DNA from 2 places in the Halomonas sp. PA16-9 genome. Region 2 is predicted to be linked to the other one. Evidence: predicted binding sites of a transcription regulator. Region 2 holds the regulator's gene; the other holds the start of a gene.

Region 1 (7,259 bases), on a different replicon from region 2:
ATAGCGGCGCACATAATCAGTGAAGTAAGCACTGGGGTTCTCAAGGTGGAATTCCTTGAGGATGACATGGCCCATGGCCATCGCCAGGGCGGCATCGGTACCCTGCTTGGCGGACAGCCATTCGTCGGTGAGTTTGGAAACCTCGGCATAATCCGGGGTGATCGAAACCGTCTTGGTGCCTTTGTAACGTACTTCGGTAAAGAAGTGGGCATCCGGGGTACGCGTCTGGGCACGTTGGAGCCCCAGGCAATAATGTAGCCGGAGTTGTACCAGTCAGCGGACTCAGGTACGTCGGTCTGCTCGCCCCAGGTCATCGGTGACGCCGGCGGCAAATCGCAGTACCAGTCGTAGAAGCTCATGCAGACGCCACCAATCAGCGACAGGTAGCGACTACCTGCGGCGTAACTGACCATGGACATGGCAGGAATCGGCGAGAAGCCGAGAATACGGTCGGGGCCGTACTGCTTGGCGGTGTAAACGTTAGAAGCAGCGACCAGCTCGTTGAGCTCGTCCCAGTTACCGCGAACGAAGCCGCCCATGCCGCGAGCACGTTTGTACTGTTTGGTCTTGGCGGGGTCTCTTCGACAATAGACGCCCAGGCGTCTACCGGGTCTGGGTTAGCCTTGAGCGCTTCGCGCCATAGCGCCAGCAACGGCTTGCGAATCAACGGGTACTTGAGGCGGTTGGCGCTGTACAGATACCAGGAGTAGCTGGCGCCGCGCGGGCAGCCACGCGGCTCATGGTTAGGCAGGTCGGGACGGGTACGGGGGTAGTCAGTCTGCTGGGTTTCCCAGGTAACTAAACCGTTCTTAACGTAGATCTTCCAGCTACAGGAGCCGGTGCAGTTCACCCGTGGGTGCTACGCACTACCTTGTCGTGTTGCCAGCGGGCACGATAACTATCTTCCCACTGGCGGGATTCGCTGCGTAGCTCACCGTGTTCGTTGGCAAAAGGCTCGCGGGACTTGCGGAAGAAATTCAGCCGATCTATGAAGTGACTCATGGTCGATCTCCAGGCTCCTCGGAAATTTGCATACCCGACAGTGCGGGTTCCATGGAGTGGATTCTGCGTGATCGACAAGCGAATTACTGCGTGATTACCTCCATATACACCCTATCTACCCCCAAGGTGATAGAGCGGCCAACGTAAAGGAATAGACGGTTGGCACTGTTGAAATTACACCGTGCGCGAATAACGGTTTTCCGTTGGTTTCAGGTAGGCGTCGAACGCCATGGCCAGGTTGCGGATCATCAACCTCCCTGAAGGCAGCACCTCGATTTCATGGTCGCGCAAAGCAATTAACCCGTCGTCCGCCATCTCTTCGAGGCTCGCCAAGGCACTCGCGAAGTAGCTGCGAAAATCGATATTGTGCCGGGCCTCGATAGCGGCAAATTCAAGTCGGCCGTGACACATCAGGGTATTAATGACATCGCGGCGCAGGCGGTCGTCATCGCTAAGGCGATAGCCACGGAAGACCGGTAAATGCCCTTCATCCAAACGATGCTGATACTGGGCAGTTTCCTTGACGTTTTGGCTGTAGGTATCGCCCACCTTACCAATCGAAGTAATGCCCAGCCCAATCATGTCGCAGTCGGCGTGGGTAGAGTAGCCCTGAAAATTGCGCTGCAGAGTGCCATTTTCACGGGCCAGGCTCAGCTCGTCATTCGGAAGGGCGAAATGGTCCATGCCGATGTAGACATACCCTGCGGCCGTCAGGCGGTTAATCGTAAGCTCCAGCAGCTCCAACTTACGCTCGGGTGGCGGCATGTCTTCGGGGCTAATTAGCCGCTGAGCTTTAAACAGTTCGGGCAGATGGGCGTAGCTATAAGCGGCAATGCGATCCGGTTGCAGGTCAATAATCTTGGTTAGCGTCGTATCGAAACTCGCCACCGTCTGCAGCGGTAAACCGTAAATCAGGTCAACGCTGACCGATTCAAACCCCCCTCGCGGGCAGCCTTGACCAGGGATACCACCTGCTCTTCACTCTGGACGCGATTGACCGCTTGCTGCACGTCGTGATCGAAGTCCTGAACCCCGAAGCTCAACCGATTGAAGCCCAGCGTGTAGAGCTCGTACACCTGTTCGGGTGTCACGGTGCGAGGGTCTACCTCCAGCGAGAATTCACGCTCTTCAGGTGCGGCGAAGTGAAAGGCTTCGTCCAGCGCCGCCATCAGTTCGCGTAGCTGGGCATTGCTTAAGTAGGTTGGGGTGCCGCCGCCCAGATGCAGTTGGGTCATTTGGCGGGTGGTATCGAACAGCGCTCCCTGAACACGTATCTCCTGTTTTAACCACTGGAGGTATTCGGCAGCTCGCTCGGTATTATGAGTAATGATTTTTTGCAGGCGCAGTAGTAGCACAGGCTTTTGCAGAACGGGATATGCACATAGACCGAAAGCGGCTTGGGTACTGCGACCCGATTACTGCGCTCGGCGGCGCTACGGTAATCATCCTCGGCAAACGCGGCATGAAACTGGGGCGCAGTGGGATAAGAAGTGTACCGCGGGCCTGGGCGGTCATATTTCTCTACCAGGGGGCGATTGAAGAGCAGTTCATCTTGCATGATCGAAGTAGGTCTCTGAAAAGGGGCTCTAAAAGAGGTCTCTGAAATGGAACTCTGGAAGTGGGTGCAGCAAGCATTGGTTAATATTCATACAATATACGTTTTAAAAACTGCCTGCATCCAGCTTGCCTACTCTGCAGCGTTATCCTCTTTTGAAAGCCACCCCGATATGACCTGTGTCAAAAGCCGACAAAAAATAGGTGACTAAAATGCTCGGACTTTTCCCGCAAGGAGTCTCGCTATGGAGCTTGTATGTCCCGCTGGCAACCTGCCCGCCCTAAAGCGCGCTGTAGATGAAGGTGCCGACGCTGTCTATTTCGGTTTCCAGAACATCACCAACGCACGGCAATTCGCCGGGCTAAACTTTACCGACAAACGTGCCCGCGAGGGGATCGATTACGCCCACCGACATGGCAAACGCGTTTTTTGCGCCATTAATACCTATCCCCAGCCCGATGGCTGGGAACACTGGACTCGGGCCGTGGATCAGGCCGCCGAACTGGGCGTGGATGCGCTGATTCTCGCCGATATGGGACTGCTCGACTACGCTACTCGCCATCACCCCGAGATCTCTCGGCACCTCTCAGTGCAGGGTTCGGCGACCAGCCATGAAGCGCTACGCTTTTACCACCAGCATTTCGGCATCAAGCGCGCCGTACTGCCAAGGGTGCTGTCAATCACTCAGGTACGCGACCTGGCCAAGCAAACACCGGTAGAACTTGAGGTGTTCGCTTTCGGCAGCCTGTGCATCATGGCCGAAGGACGCTGCTATCTCTCCTCCTACCTGACCGGCGAATCGCCCAATACCCGGGGCGTCTGCTCGCCAGCGGCTCATGTCCGCTGGGAAGAAACGTCAGAGGGCTTAGAGTCGCGCCTTAACAATGTTCTTATCGACCGCTACGCCGAAGGCGAGCGCGCGGGCTACCCCACCCTATGCAAGGGTCGCTTCGAGGTGGCGGGCGAGACCTATCACGCCATTGAGGAACCCACCAGCCTCAATACCCTGGAGCTATTGCCGGAGCTACGCGACCTGGGTATTAGCGCCGTCAAAATTGAAGGTCGTCAGCGCAGCCCCGCCTATGCCTCTAAAGTGGCCGGGATCTGGCGCCAGGCGCTCAACCGCCTAGAGGCTCAGCCTGAGCGCTTTGATCCAGAACCCGCCTGGATGGCAGGCCTTGCCGAGCTTTCCGAAGGTGCCATCACTACCCTAGGCGCCTACGAACGCCGCTGGAAATAGGAGCCTACTATGCCGAACACTACACCTCCCCTATCACCGACCTTATCAACCGGCCCTCTTCAACTCTCCCTCGGGCCGGTGCTTTTTTACTGACTCGGCAACGCTACGCCGACTTCTACCGCGAGGCGGCCGACTGGCCGGTAGAGATTATTACCCTGGCGAAACCGTCTGCTCGCGGCGCCGCGATATGAAACTGGACGACTGGCTAGGCATTGGGCGCGAGCTCAGCCAGGCGGGCAAGCAGGTAGTACTCGCCAGCCAGACCTTGATCGAGTCCGAAGCCGACCTGCGTGACTTGCGCAAGCTGTGTGACAACGGTGATTTTATCGTCGAGGCCAATGACCAAAGCGCCCTGCAACGACTCTCCAGTGCCGGACTGCCGTTCATCGCCGGTGCTGCGCTCAACCTCTACAACCCGGCGACACTGGGCGTTATGGCCCGTGCCGGCATACGGCGTTGGCAAGCGCCGGTGGAAATGTCACAGCAAGACTTAGCCAAACTTATTAACGATTGCCACCGGGCAGGCGTTCCCCACCCATGCGAAGTATTCGCCTACGGGCATCTCCCCTTGTCCTGGTCGTCACGCTGTTTTACCGCCCGGCGTCACCAAACACCCAAAGACCGCTGCAAATTCGTCTGCCAAAAGTACCCCGAAGGCTTGGTGCTACGTTCACAAGAGTCCCGGGATGTTTTTAACCCTGAACGGTATTCAAACCCTTTCCAGCGCCTGCCAGGATCTGCGCCATGAAACTTACGGTCATGGCGGAGATGGGGGTATCAGTGGCACGTCTCAGCCCACGGGCGGAAGGCATGGCCGAGGTGGTCACGGCTTTCGACCAGGCCCGCCACGGCAGGTTACCTACGCCCGATCCTTTAACGCTGGTGGATGCTGAAATCTGCGACGGTTACTGGTTCGGCCGACCGGGTATGGATAACACCCGCACGATGACCAGCTAAAACATAGCCTAGGCACCACCACGCCTTACTATTTTTCCTCACCATTTTTGACCTGGATCATTTATTGCAAAATCCTGAACGCTTACCCTCTAACACCACATATAGTATTTATTTTTATTAAATCTAGCATATATAGGTGAATTAGGTGAAAAGCTCCACAAGCGTTCAGGTAGCGAAGCATCATATTGACGTCGCCTCGACGGTCAATGAGTACCTCCAACGCGCCGACTGGCGTGTTCACGCCAATGCCAACCAGGGCTATTCATTGGGCGGTTTAATCCTCAACGTCTCGGGCAAGTTGATAGCCAACTACTGGCTCGATGAGATTTACCCCCACGCCGTAGGAGAAGCTCATCGGGAAGGTGATTTGCATATTCACGACCTGGATATGCTGTGCGGCTATTGCGCCGGCTGGTCGCTGCGTACTTTGCTGCTAGAGGGATTTAATGGGGTACCGGGACGAGCCGAAAGCAACCCGCCCCGCCACCTCTCAAGTGCCCTCGGGCAAATGGTTAATTTTCTTGGCACCTTGCAGAACGAGTGGGCCGGGGCACAAGCCTTCAGCTCTTTCGATACCTATCTGGCACCCTACGTGCGCAAAGACAGCCTCACCTATGCACAAGTCAAGCAGGCACTTCAGGAATTCATCTACAACCTCAATGTGCCTTCGCGCTGGGGTAGCCAGACGCCCTTCACCAACCTAACCTTCGACTGGGTCTGCCCCGACGACTTGCGCCAACAGGTACCGGTTATCGGTGGAGAGGAGCAGCCGTTCAGCTACGGCGAACTACAGGTTGAAATGGACTTAATCAACCGGGCCTATTTGGAAGTGATGGAGGCCGGTGACCGCCACGGACGTGTGTTCACCTTCCCCATACCCACTTATAACATCACCCATGATTTCGACTGGGAAAGCGACAACGCCGAGCGGCTCTTCGCACTGACCGCCAAGTACGGCTTGCCCTACTTTCAAAACTTTCTCAATTCGGATCTGGAACCCCACATGGTGCGTTCCATGTGCTGCCGCCTGCAGCTTGATTTGAGTGAACTGCTCAAACGCGGCAACGGTCTGTTCGGCAGTGCGGAGCAAACCGGATCGTTGGGAGTAGTGACGATCAACTGTGCCCGGTTGGGTTACCGCTTTGCCGGCGACCGGGCCGGGCTGTTCAGCGAGCTGGATCGCCTTCTGTCGCTCGGGCGCGATAGCCTCGAACTCAAGCGCGAGCGCATTCAGCAACTAATGGATCAGGGGCTCTACCCCTTTACCCAGCGCTACCTGGGCACGTTACGCAATCATTTCTCTACTCTGGGTGTGAATGGGCTCAACGAAATGGTGCGCAACTTTACTGGGGATCGCTGCGATATCGCCGACGCCCAAGGGCTACAGCTGGCACTGGATCTTCTTGACCACGTTCGGGAGCGGATGCGCGAATTTCAAGAACAGACCGGCCACATGTATAACCTTGAAGCCACCCCGGCAGAGGGCACCACTCACCGCTTTGCCCGGGAGGATCTGACGCGCTTTCCTGACATTCTTCAAGCCGGTACACCCGAGGCGCCCTACTACACCAATTCTAGTCAATTGCCGGTGGGTCATACCGATGATCCCTTTGAGGCACTGAGCCATCAAGACCCCTTACAGACTCGCTACACCGGTGGCACGGTATTGCATCTCTATATGCGCGAACGGATTACCTCGGCCTCCGCCTGTCGCAAGCTGGTTAAAACGGCGCTCTCTCACTTTCGCTTACCCTACCTCACAGTCACACCCACCTTTTCGATCTGCCCGGTGCATGGCTACCTGTCGGGTGAACATGAGTTCTGCCCCAAGTGCGACGAAGCACTTTGGGCAAAAACGGCGAGCGCAATCGACGCCGCCACGGCTTGAGGCATTTGCCTCACTTTTTCTCAACTCGTTTAAGGAACACGCTAATGCAAACCTCTCAATATGCTAGCTTGCCCACTGAGCAGCGCCAGCGCTGCGAAGTCTGGACCCGCGTCATGGGCTACCACCGCCCGGTAAGTCAGTTCAATATCGGCAAACGTGCCGAACACCAGGAGCGACGCCATTTTACTGAAGCCGCCGCCTCTCGGTAGCTAGCCCTCACTTTTCTCTAACGACAGCTGGGGGGTCTGGCTACAGGCGCCCCAGCAGGGGGATATCACTATGGCTATGCAGACGACACTTGACGACATCACAACTAAATTATCTTCGGTTCGGCTGCCGATTGCCGGCCTTGTGCCCATGACCACACTGGATTATCCCGATCATCTGGCGTGTGTTGTCTTTCTCCAAGGCTGCCCGCTACGCTGCGGCTACTGCCACAATCCCAACATGATCCCGTCGCGCCGAGGTGAACCCCAGGAGTGGCAAGCGATACGGGAATTCCTGAGCACCAGGCAAGGCCTGCTGGAAGCGGTGGTTTTCAGCGGTGGTGAGCCCACCCTGAATGCCGGTTTGTCCGATGCAGTAAAGGAAGTGAAAGCATTGGGCTTTAAGGTGGG
Region 2 (7,259 bases):
TGCTAGGCACGCTGTTTTCCCTTTCTGCTACGGCACGCCTGCTGCTGCAGATATTTGCCGCGCTGATGCTGATCTTAATGGCACTGTATATCGCCAACTGGTGGAAAGGGCTGCTCAAAATTGAGGCCGTTGGCCGGCGACTATGGCGCTTTATCGAACCCGTGGGGCGTCGCTTGATGCCCGTAGTGCATATTCCCCAAGCCTTCGCCCTGGGAGCGCTCTGGGGCTGGCTCCCCTGCGGGTTGGTCTACTCCATGTTGGCCTGGAGCTTAGCGATTGCCGACCCGCTTCAGGGCGCTCTACTCATGGGCGCCTTTGGGCTTGGCACCCTACCTGCGCTGCTTGCCACTGGCCTGGCTGCCCGCCAGCTCAGCCATTTGATACGTCACCCCGCGACCCGCAGCGTGGCAGCGCTGACAATTATCGCTTTTGCACTGTGGCAACTGTGGACGCTTTCGGTACACAACCTCTAATAGCATGACGTGGCTCAACATTTACCTCCTAACCACGGGTTAGGCTAGCGGCATTTCCTAACGTCGGAGCGCCCCTTCATGCCCGTTCATACCCCTGCTGCCTTGCCTCTTGCACCCGCTGCTGCCGCAGCCCCTATGCAGCCGGTGTGGGACGAAGCGTTACTGCGTCGCTACGACACCAACGGCCCACGCTACACCTCCTACCCCACGGCGCTGTCGTTTCACGACCAATTTACCCCTGGCGACCTGACCCAGGCATTGGAGCGCAGCAATGCCAGTAAGCGTCCGCTCTCTCTGTACGTTCATGTGCCCTTCTGCCGCAAGATCTGCTTTTACTGCGCGTGTAATAAAATCGCTACCAAAAACACTGCCCTTGCCGAGCCCTATATAGCCCGGCTTGACCGTGAAATGGTGCTGACCGCACGCCACTTGGATACATCACGACCGGTGGAGCAGTTGCATTGGGGCGGCGGCACGCCGACATTTCTCAGTTTGAACCAGATGGGCGACCTGATTGATCGACTGGATGCACGTTTTGGTCTTTCATCGTCTGCTGATCGCGATTACGCAATTGAAATAGATCCTCGCGAAGCGGATGTGTTTACGCTGCGCCATCTCGAATCCCTCGGCTTTAATCGCATCAGCCTGGGCGTGCAGGATTTAAGCCCGCTGGTGCAGAAAGCGATTAACCGTATTCAGCCTCGGGTACTTACCGAAACGCTGATGGAGGAGGCGCATCGCCTGGGCTTTCGCTCGCTCAATCTCGACCTAATTTATGGCTTGCCATTTCAGACTGAAAAGAGCTTTGCCAACACCCTACGCCAGGTGATCGAGCTCAACCCGGCGCGCCTTTCTGTGTTTAATTACGCGCATATGCCCGAGCGTTTTGCCCCGCAGCGGCGCATTAATGTCGATGACTTGCCAGGCGGAGAAGAGAAGCTAGCGATTCTGCGCACCACCATCGAAATGCTCACCGCAGCTGGCTATGTGCATATCGGTATGGATCACTTTGCCCGCCCTGACGATAGCCTGGCTATTGCCCAGCGCGAAGGCTCGCTGCAGCGCAACTTCCAGGGCTACTCCAGCCATGCTCAGTGCGACTTAATCGGGCTTGGCGTATCGGCGATTTCGCGCATTGATGACGTCTATGCGCAGAACCCGAGCGATCTGGCAAGCTACGAAGCGACGCTGGATCAGGGGCAGCTTGCCACCGTGCGTGGCATACGCTTAAGTGATGACGACCTGATCCGGCGGGACGTGATTGAGCGGCTGATGTGCGATATGGGCATTGACCTGGCCGCCGTTAGTCAACGCTGGAACATCGATGCCCCCCGCTACTTTGCGCCAGCGCTTGAGCGCCTGCAGAGCGCCGAACAGGATGGCCTGCTGACCCGCCGCGGTGATCAGCTTAACGCCACGCCGACGGGGCGGCTGCTGATTCGCCATATAGCAATGGCGTTTGATACCCATCTTTCCGGGCAAACGGGACAACAGTATTCTAAGATTGTTTAATCACCTTATTGCAGGCATGCTAAAGCGACTATAATAAGTAAGGATTTTCTAATTGATAAGCGGGACCCTCTCAAGGAGCAAAGCATGTTGGAACCCATGAGCCGTCGGCGCTCGCTACTCCATGAAGCTCGCTGCCAAACCTGCAGTTTGAGCTCACTGTGCCTGCCACTTGCCCTTGAGCTGGACGACGTGGGGCAGTTCGACGCCATTATTCGTCGTCGCGCGCCGCTGAAAAAAGGCGAACCGCTGTTTCGTCAGGGCGACACCTTTACCAGCGTTTACGCAGTCCGTTCGGGCAGTTTGAAACAGATCACCGCCGAAGGTAACGGCAGCGAGCAGTTGACCAATTTCTACCTGCCCAGTGAATTGGTGGGGTTGGATGGCATTGACGAAGAGCATTACCCCGGTAGCGTTATCGCCCTGGAAACGACCACCGTCTGCGAGATTCCTTTTGACCGCCTGGACTTACTCTCGGAGGAGCTACCCGAACTGCGTGGCCAGCTTTATCGTAGCATGAGCAAAGAGTTGCGCGATGACCGGCGTATGATGCGGCTACTTTCGCGTAAAACCGCCGATCAGCGGCTAGCAAGTTTTTTGATTACCCTCTCGGATCGTTTTCGTCGCCGGGGCTACTCGCCTTACAGCTTTCGCCTCTCAATGCCCAGGGCTGATATCGGCAACTACCTGGGCTTAGCGGTGGAAACGGTCAGCCGCATACTAAGCCGCTTTCAGCAGCAGAGCGTGGTGGCGGTCTCCGGGCGAGAGGTCAACATTCTCGATATGCCGCGCTTGATTACCCTCGCCGAAGAGGAAGAGCAAACAGTTAGCTGACGTTAAAGGCTTGGATACGCCCCGCCAGTAGCTCTGCTTGCTTGGCCTCAAGGCCTTCAAAATCGAACAGGCTGCGGTCGGCCAACTGGGAAGGGGCAATGTTGGTGACAGCCTTGAACATGCTCTCCAGGCGGCCAGGAAACTTTTTGTCCCACTCGGCGAGCATCTCTTTGACCACCTGACGCTGCATATTAGGCTGTGAACCGCACAGGTTGCAGGGAATAATCGGAAACGCCATCAGCCGCGAAAACTCGGCGATATCAGCCTCTTTGCAGTAGGCCAACGGCCGAATAACGATATTCTTCCCATCATCGGATAGCAGCTTTGGCGGCATCGCTTTCAGGTTGCCGCCAAAGAACATATTGAGAAACAGTGTTTCGAGAATATCTTCCCGGTGATGGCCCAGGGCTATCTTATTGGCGCCAATCTCTTCGGCAAAGCCATACAACGAGCCGCGCCGCAGCCGTGAACAAAGCGCGCAGGTGGTTTTACCTTCCGGGGTTTTCTCTTTTACCACCGAGTAAGTATCGCGCTCGACAATGTGGTACTCCACGCCCTGCTTATCCAGATACGCAGGCAATACGTGCTCGGGAAAACCCGGCTGTTTTTGATCCAGATTGACCGCTACCAGCGAAAAATTGACCGGCGCATTGCGCTGCAAATTGCGCAAAATCTCCAGCATCGTGTAGCTGTCCTTTCCACCGGAGAGGCAGACCATTACGCGATCACCTTCATTGATCATTTGATAATCAATGATCGCATTGCCCACTTCTCGGCGCAGACGCTTTTGCAGCTTGTTAAATTCACGCTTCTGCTTCGCATCAGCCAGCTCAGGCTGGTCGTGCTCAGCGTCAGCTGGGGTGGCTCCAACCGTATCAAGGTGAGCAGGATCAAAGTGATCAAGAGTTTGCATGGTATAAGCACTGCCGAGGGTAGAAGGCGTGAGAAAAAAGTAATAACTATTCTAACAACACTCACCGCCTGACCCAACTAATCAGACGTAGCCACACAAGATATCGCAATTGGAAGTGACTATTTTGACCGCTGCACCATACCTCGGTGCGAGGGCAGCTTGGAGCGAGGGTCTTTTGTCATGGATGACAAAAGTAGCGCCCAGGGAGGGGTTCACAGCGCCCTCGCGGAAAGCTGTCCTCGCCACGACGAAAGAGACTACTATGCCACCTGCGCCATAATACGCTGCAGGCGCATATACAGCAGTGCGCTGGCGGTGGCCTCTCCAAGCACACTCTGCATGCCCATGACGGGTACTTGCCAGCATGCCAACGCCTGGGCGAAGCTGCTGGGCGCTTCGACCTCCGGGTGCAAACGGCGCAGTTGGCGCTGATGCAGTTTTGCCACATCGACCTGGGCGTTGGGCAGGGCAAAATTCAGCCGCTTACTGAGTAGTGCATTCAATGCTCCAATGCGCTTCTCTAACTGCCAGCCAACGATGGGCCGATTGCCGATAAATTCTACTAGCGCGCTCAAGTTATCACTATTTGGTGGCAGTATCTCCCCCGCCTCGCACAGCAAGTGATGACGGCGCAGCGTTGCGCTCTCGGGCTGCTTTGCGCTACCAAGGGTGATCACAAAAGCACGACTGGTATGCACCTGCTGATGGCTCAGCACCACTGCCGCCACGCTGATCACAGGTGATGATTGCGTGGGCGTTGCTGTGCAGGCGAGCGCCACCAGCTCTTCGCCCATATAGGGCTGAAACAGCCAGGCATAGGGGGAATCTGCACAACGACGCCGGTCACTTTCACGCCTTAACAAGGTGCGCAGCGAGCCGCTAAATAGCGTCACATGTCGATCTAACAGCCGCATTCCGCTCACGAATACTCCAAATGGTAACGGTGGGAAAGCCGCTGCTTAAAGTCTTTGACAATATGCATCGCTTCGCGCAGTAGTCGCGCTCCAGGGAAGAGAGGTTCTGCACCACGACACGGTTAGCGCGTCTGCTGCTTTGGGCGTTAGTTTCTTTCGCATCCGCAGAAGTTTCCAGCGTACTTAGCTGCTGCTTGAGGCGCAGCTCAGAAAAGAGCGCCAACGCTTCGCCCAGGTCATCGGCAAAACGGCGATCCAACCGGCCGTCAGTAACCAGGGCATCCAAGCGATCAAACGTCGAGGTGGCTTTGATGCGCCGCTCAAGCGCCATGGTGCGCACACCGTGCACGATAGGGAAAATACCGCCTTTCTTGATATCGATACCGTGCTGAGCTTTTTCAGCGAACCAAACAGCGTCAGCGGCGTCGAAAAGCGCAGCGCCGTGCGGGCAAAATAGGAAAGCAGCAGCTCATCGCCCGAGCAGCGTTCAAACAGCTCATCGCGCACGCTCTCAAGCAAGCTCGGGTTGCCCGCCACGCCATGAGCATCGAGCATAATGGCCAGCTTCATCAGGCTATCGCCATCACGCTCCCTGGCCCACTTGGCAATATTACCTTTCCATTGGGATACCGTGGCCACCCACTCGGGTTAGACACCATAATGTTGCCGGGGCACGGCGGGTAACCAAGCTGAATCAGGGTATCGGTGAGCGTTTGCATATGGCTGGCAAGATCAGGCCACTGGGTTTCATCGGCAAGAATCAAGCCGTTATCCTGATCCGTTTTTAGAATCTGCTCACCGCGCCCTTCGCTGCCCATCACCATCATGCAGCTCTGCTCGTGATAGCGCTTATCGACAGTGAACTCCCAGGCCTTGCTAATAATACGGCCGTTTAGTGCCGCAAGCAGATCCATCGCAAGCGCAGCTTAACGCCCTGGGCCATCAGCGCTTTGACCAGCTCCGGGGTGCGCTGACTGGCAGCTGAAAGCGCCTCTAAGTTGGTCGCCTGCTCGATCTGCAGGCTCACCACATAGCTGCGGCTTGAGAAGTAGCTAAGCACGTCGGTGAGCTCTACAACGCCTTTCAAGACGTTTTGCTCCATCACTACCACCCGCGCCACTTTATGGCGGGTCATCAGCACCAATACTTCAAATAAGTACTGATCCGGTGCGACGGTCACCAAGTTAAAATGGGCGATCTTATCCACCGATGATGTTACCGCGCTGCCCTTTAGCACTAAGGCGTTGAGCAGATCGGTTTTGGTCACCATGCCGAGGGTGTCGTCCTGGGTCGACACCAGCAGGCTGTCGGCGTGACTTTCGTTGAGCTGTTTTACAGCGCTAGCGATATCGGTCGTCGCTGCCATCAGCAGTGGCGCACGCATGCACTCGCTTACCTTGGCCAGCATAAAGCCTGCCATGGTGACGCCACCTTCGGCGCGCTTTTCGGTCATCAGGCGCGCCTTATGGGTCAGCGATTGGCGAAAAAAACTGCTGAAATCAGGATAGTGGCGACACAGCTGCTGAAACAGTGCTTTAGGCATTAGGTAACACAGGCACTCCTGTTCAGCCTTAAAGCGGTAGCGGCTTTTACCGTTGAGAATACTGATCGCGCCAAACAGGTCCCCTGCCGTGTAGTGACCAATACGCGCGGTAGATGAGGGCAATGTAGGATCGATTTCCGCCACTTCGCCTTTATGGATCAGATAAACGAACTCACCCGCTTGGCCAGTCTCTAAAATGATTTCGTCACGATCAAAATAGGCCAGGTCAATGCCACGACGAATGTGGTCACGCCCCTCATCGTCAAGGAGCGTAAACGGCAGTTGGGATAGATCCACATCGACCATGGGGTATAACCTCATTAAACGGGCTGCGACTAACCGGGTTGTGTCTTAAGGCGCGCTAGCAGACATAAGCAAAAATAAATAAACGTCGTGACTCGATACTGGCCCACATAAATTGGCCCACACCAGCGCTTCAAAAAAAATGTTATCGATTATTATATGAAGGTGGCTGTACGGGTATAAAGGATTCACTTCCCAAGTAGCAAGTATAACCTTGTTATACCTTTAGCTATCACGCTAAAGTCGAAGCGACTTTTGATACACGACCAAAGTATCGACACTTACTAACCGTGCTTCCGGCAAAACCCAGGACATGTATTTAAAGTAGCCAATAACTGCTTTTATTTGCTCACTAGACTATCGTCCTATAGCTCTTCAAACGCCTACAAAATTCGCTTAAACAGCCTCTAAAAACTCGTATTTTCAATAACATGCATCTTACCAAAAGCCAATTCGTCGTTTATTGATACCAAAGTCTGGGATTTATTTTTTGACGTTTATTGCCCAGTATTAACAATGAGTCATGCAGGGTAATCGCACGTCACTAACTAACTCGACATTTCATATCGAATAATAAGGTGATGTGCTAACAGAAGCTGACTCACCACTCCTATCGATAGGGTGGCTTTAGACGTGCGATTGCCCTGATGGGTCACACGCTATTCCTCGTGAACTTTCCCAACCTTAAAAATCACAAGTGGAGAGCAACACAATGGCAGATGACAAAACCAACGCTGCTGAATACTGGAAAGCAAACGTCCGCTTAATTT

Evidence for each region. The regulator FNR, encoded in region 2, switches genes on or off when oxygen is low (the NO sensors DNR and NnrR bind a similar motif). The targets are predictions, from matches to a motif close to TTGATNTANATCAA.
Region 1: ubiU (ubiquinone anaerobic biosynthesis protein UbiU) is a predicted target of FNR. The motif match lies at 2,730-2,743, and genes of this name have one in related genera.

Annotation. Positions count from the first base shown of each region.
Region 1 covers NZ_CP040451.1:2,495,040-2,502,298, reverse strand. Annotated here, with positions in the region: partial or broken gene FDY98_RS11525 (nitrate reductase subunit alpha) at 1-1,002, opposite strand, end outside; partial or broken gene hemN (oxygen-independent coproporphyrinogen III oxidase) at 1,177-2,560, opposite strand; gene ubiU (ubiquinone anaerobic biosynthesis protein UbiU) at 2,802-3,797, shown strand; gene FDY98_RS27850 (U32 family peptidase) at 3,985-4,545, shown strand; gene FDY98_RS27845 (hypothetical protein) at 4,542-4,754, shown strand; gene FDY98_RS11505 (ribonucleoside triphosphate reductase) at 4,900-6,642, shown strand; gene nrdD (anaerobic ribonucleoside-triphosphate reductase) at 6,687-6,851, shown strand; gene FDY98_RS11495 (anaerobic ribonucleoside-triphosphate reductase activating protein) at 6,922-7,259, shown strand, end outside.
Region 2 covers NZ_CP040452.1:57,242-64,500, forward strand. Annotated here, with positions in the region: partial or broken gene FDY98_RS16740 (sulfite exporter TauE/SafE family protein) at 1-473, shown strand, start outside; gene hemN (oxygen-independent coproporphyrinogen III oxidase) at 552-1,985, shown strand; gene fnr (fumarate/nitrate reduction transcriptional regulator Fnr) at 2,070-2,816, shown strand; gene ttcA (tRNA 2-thiocytidine(32) synthetase TtcA) at 2,809-3,729, opposite strand; gene FDY98_RS16760 (DNA polymerase III subunit epsilon) at 3,990-4,643, opposite strand; partial or broken gene FDY98_RS16765 (DUF294 nucleotidyltransferase-like domain-containing protein) at 4,649-6,492, opposite strand; gene FDY98_RS16770 (DUF4212 domain-containing protein) at 7,202-7,259, shown strand, end outside.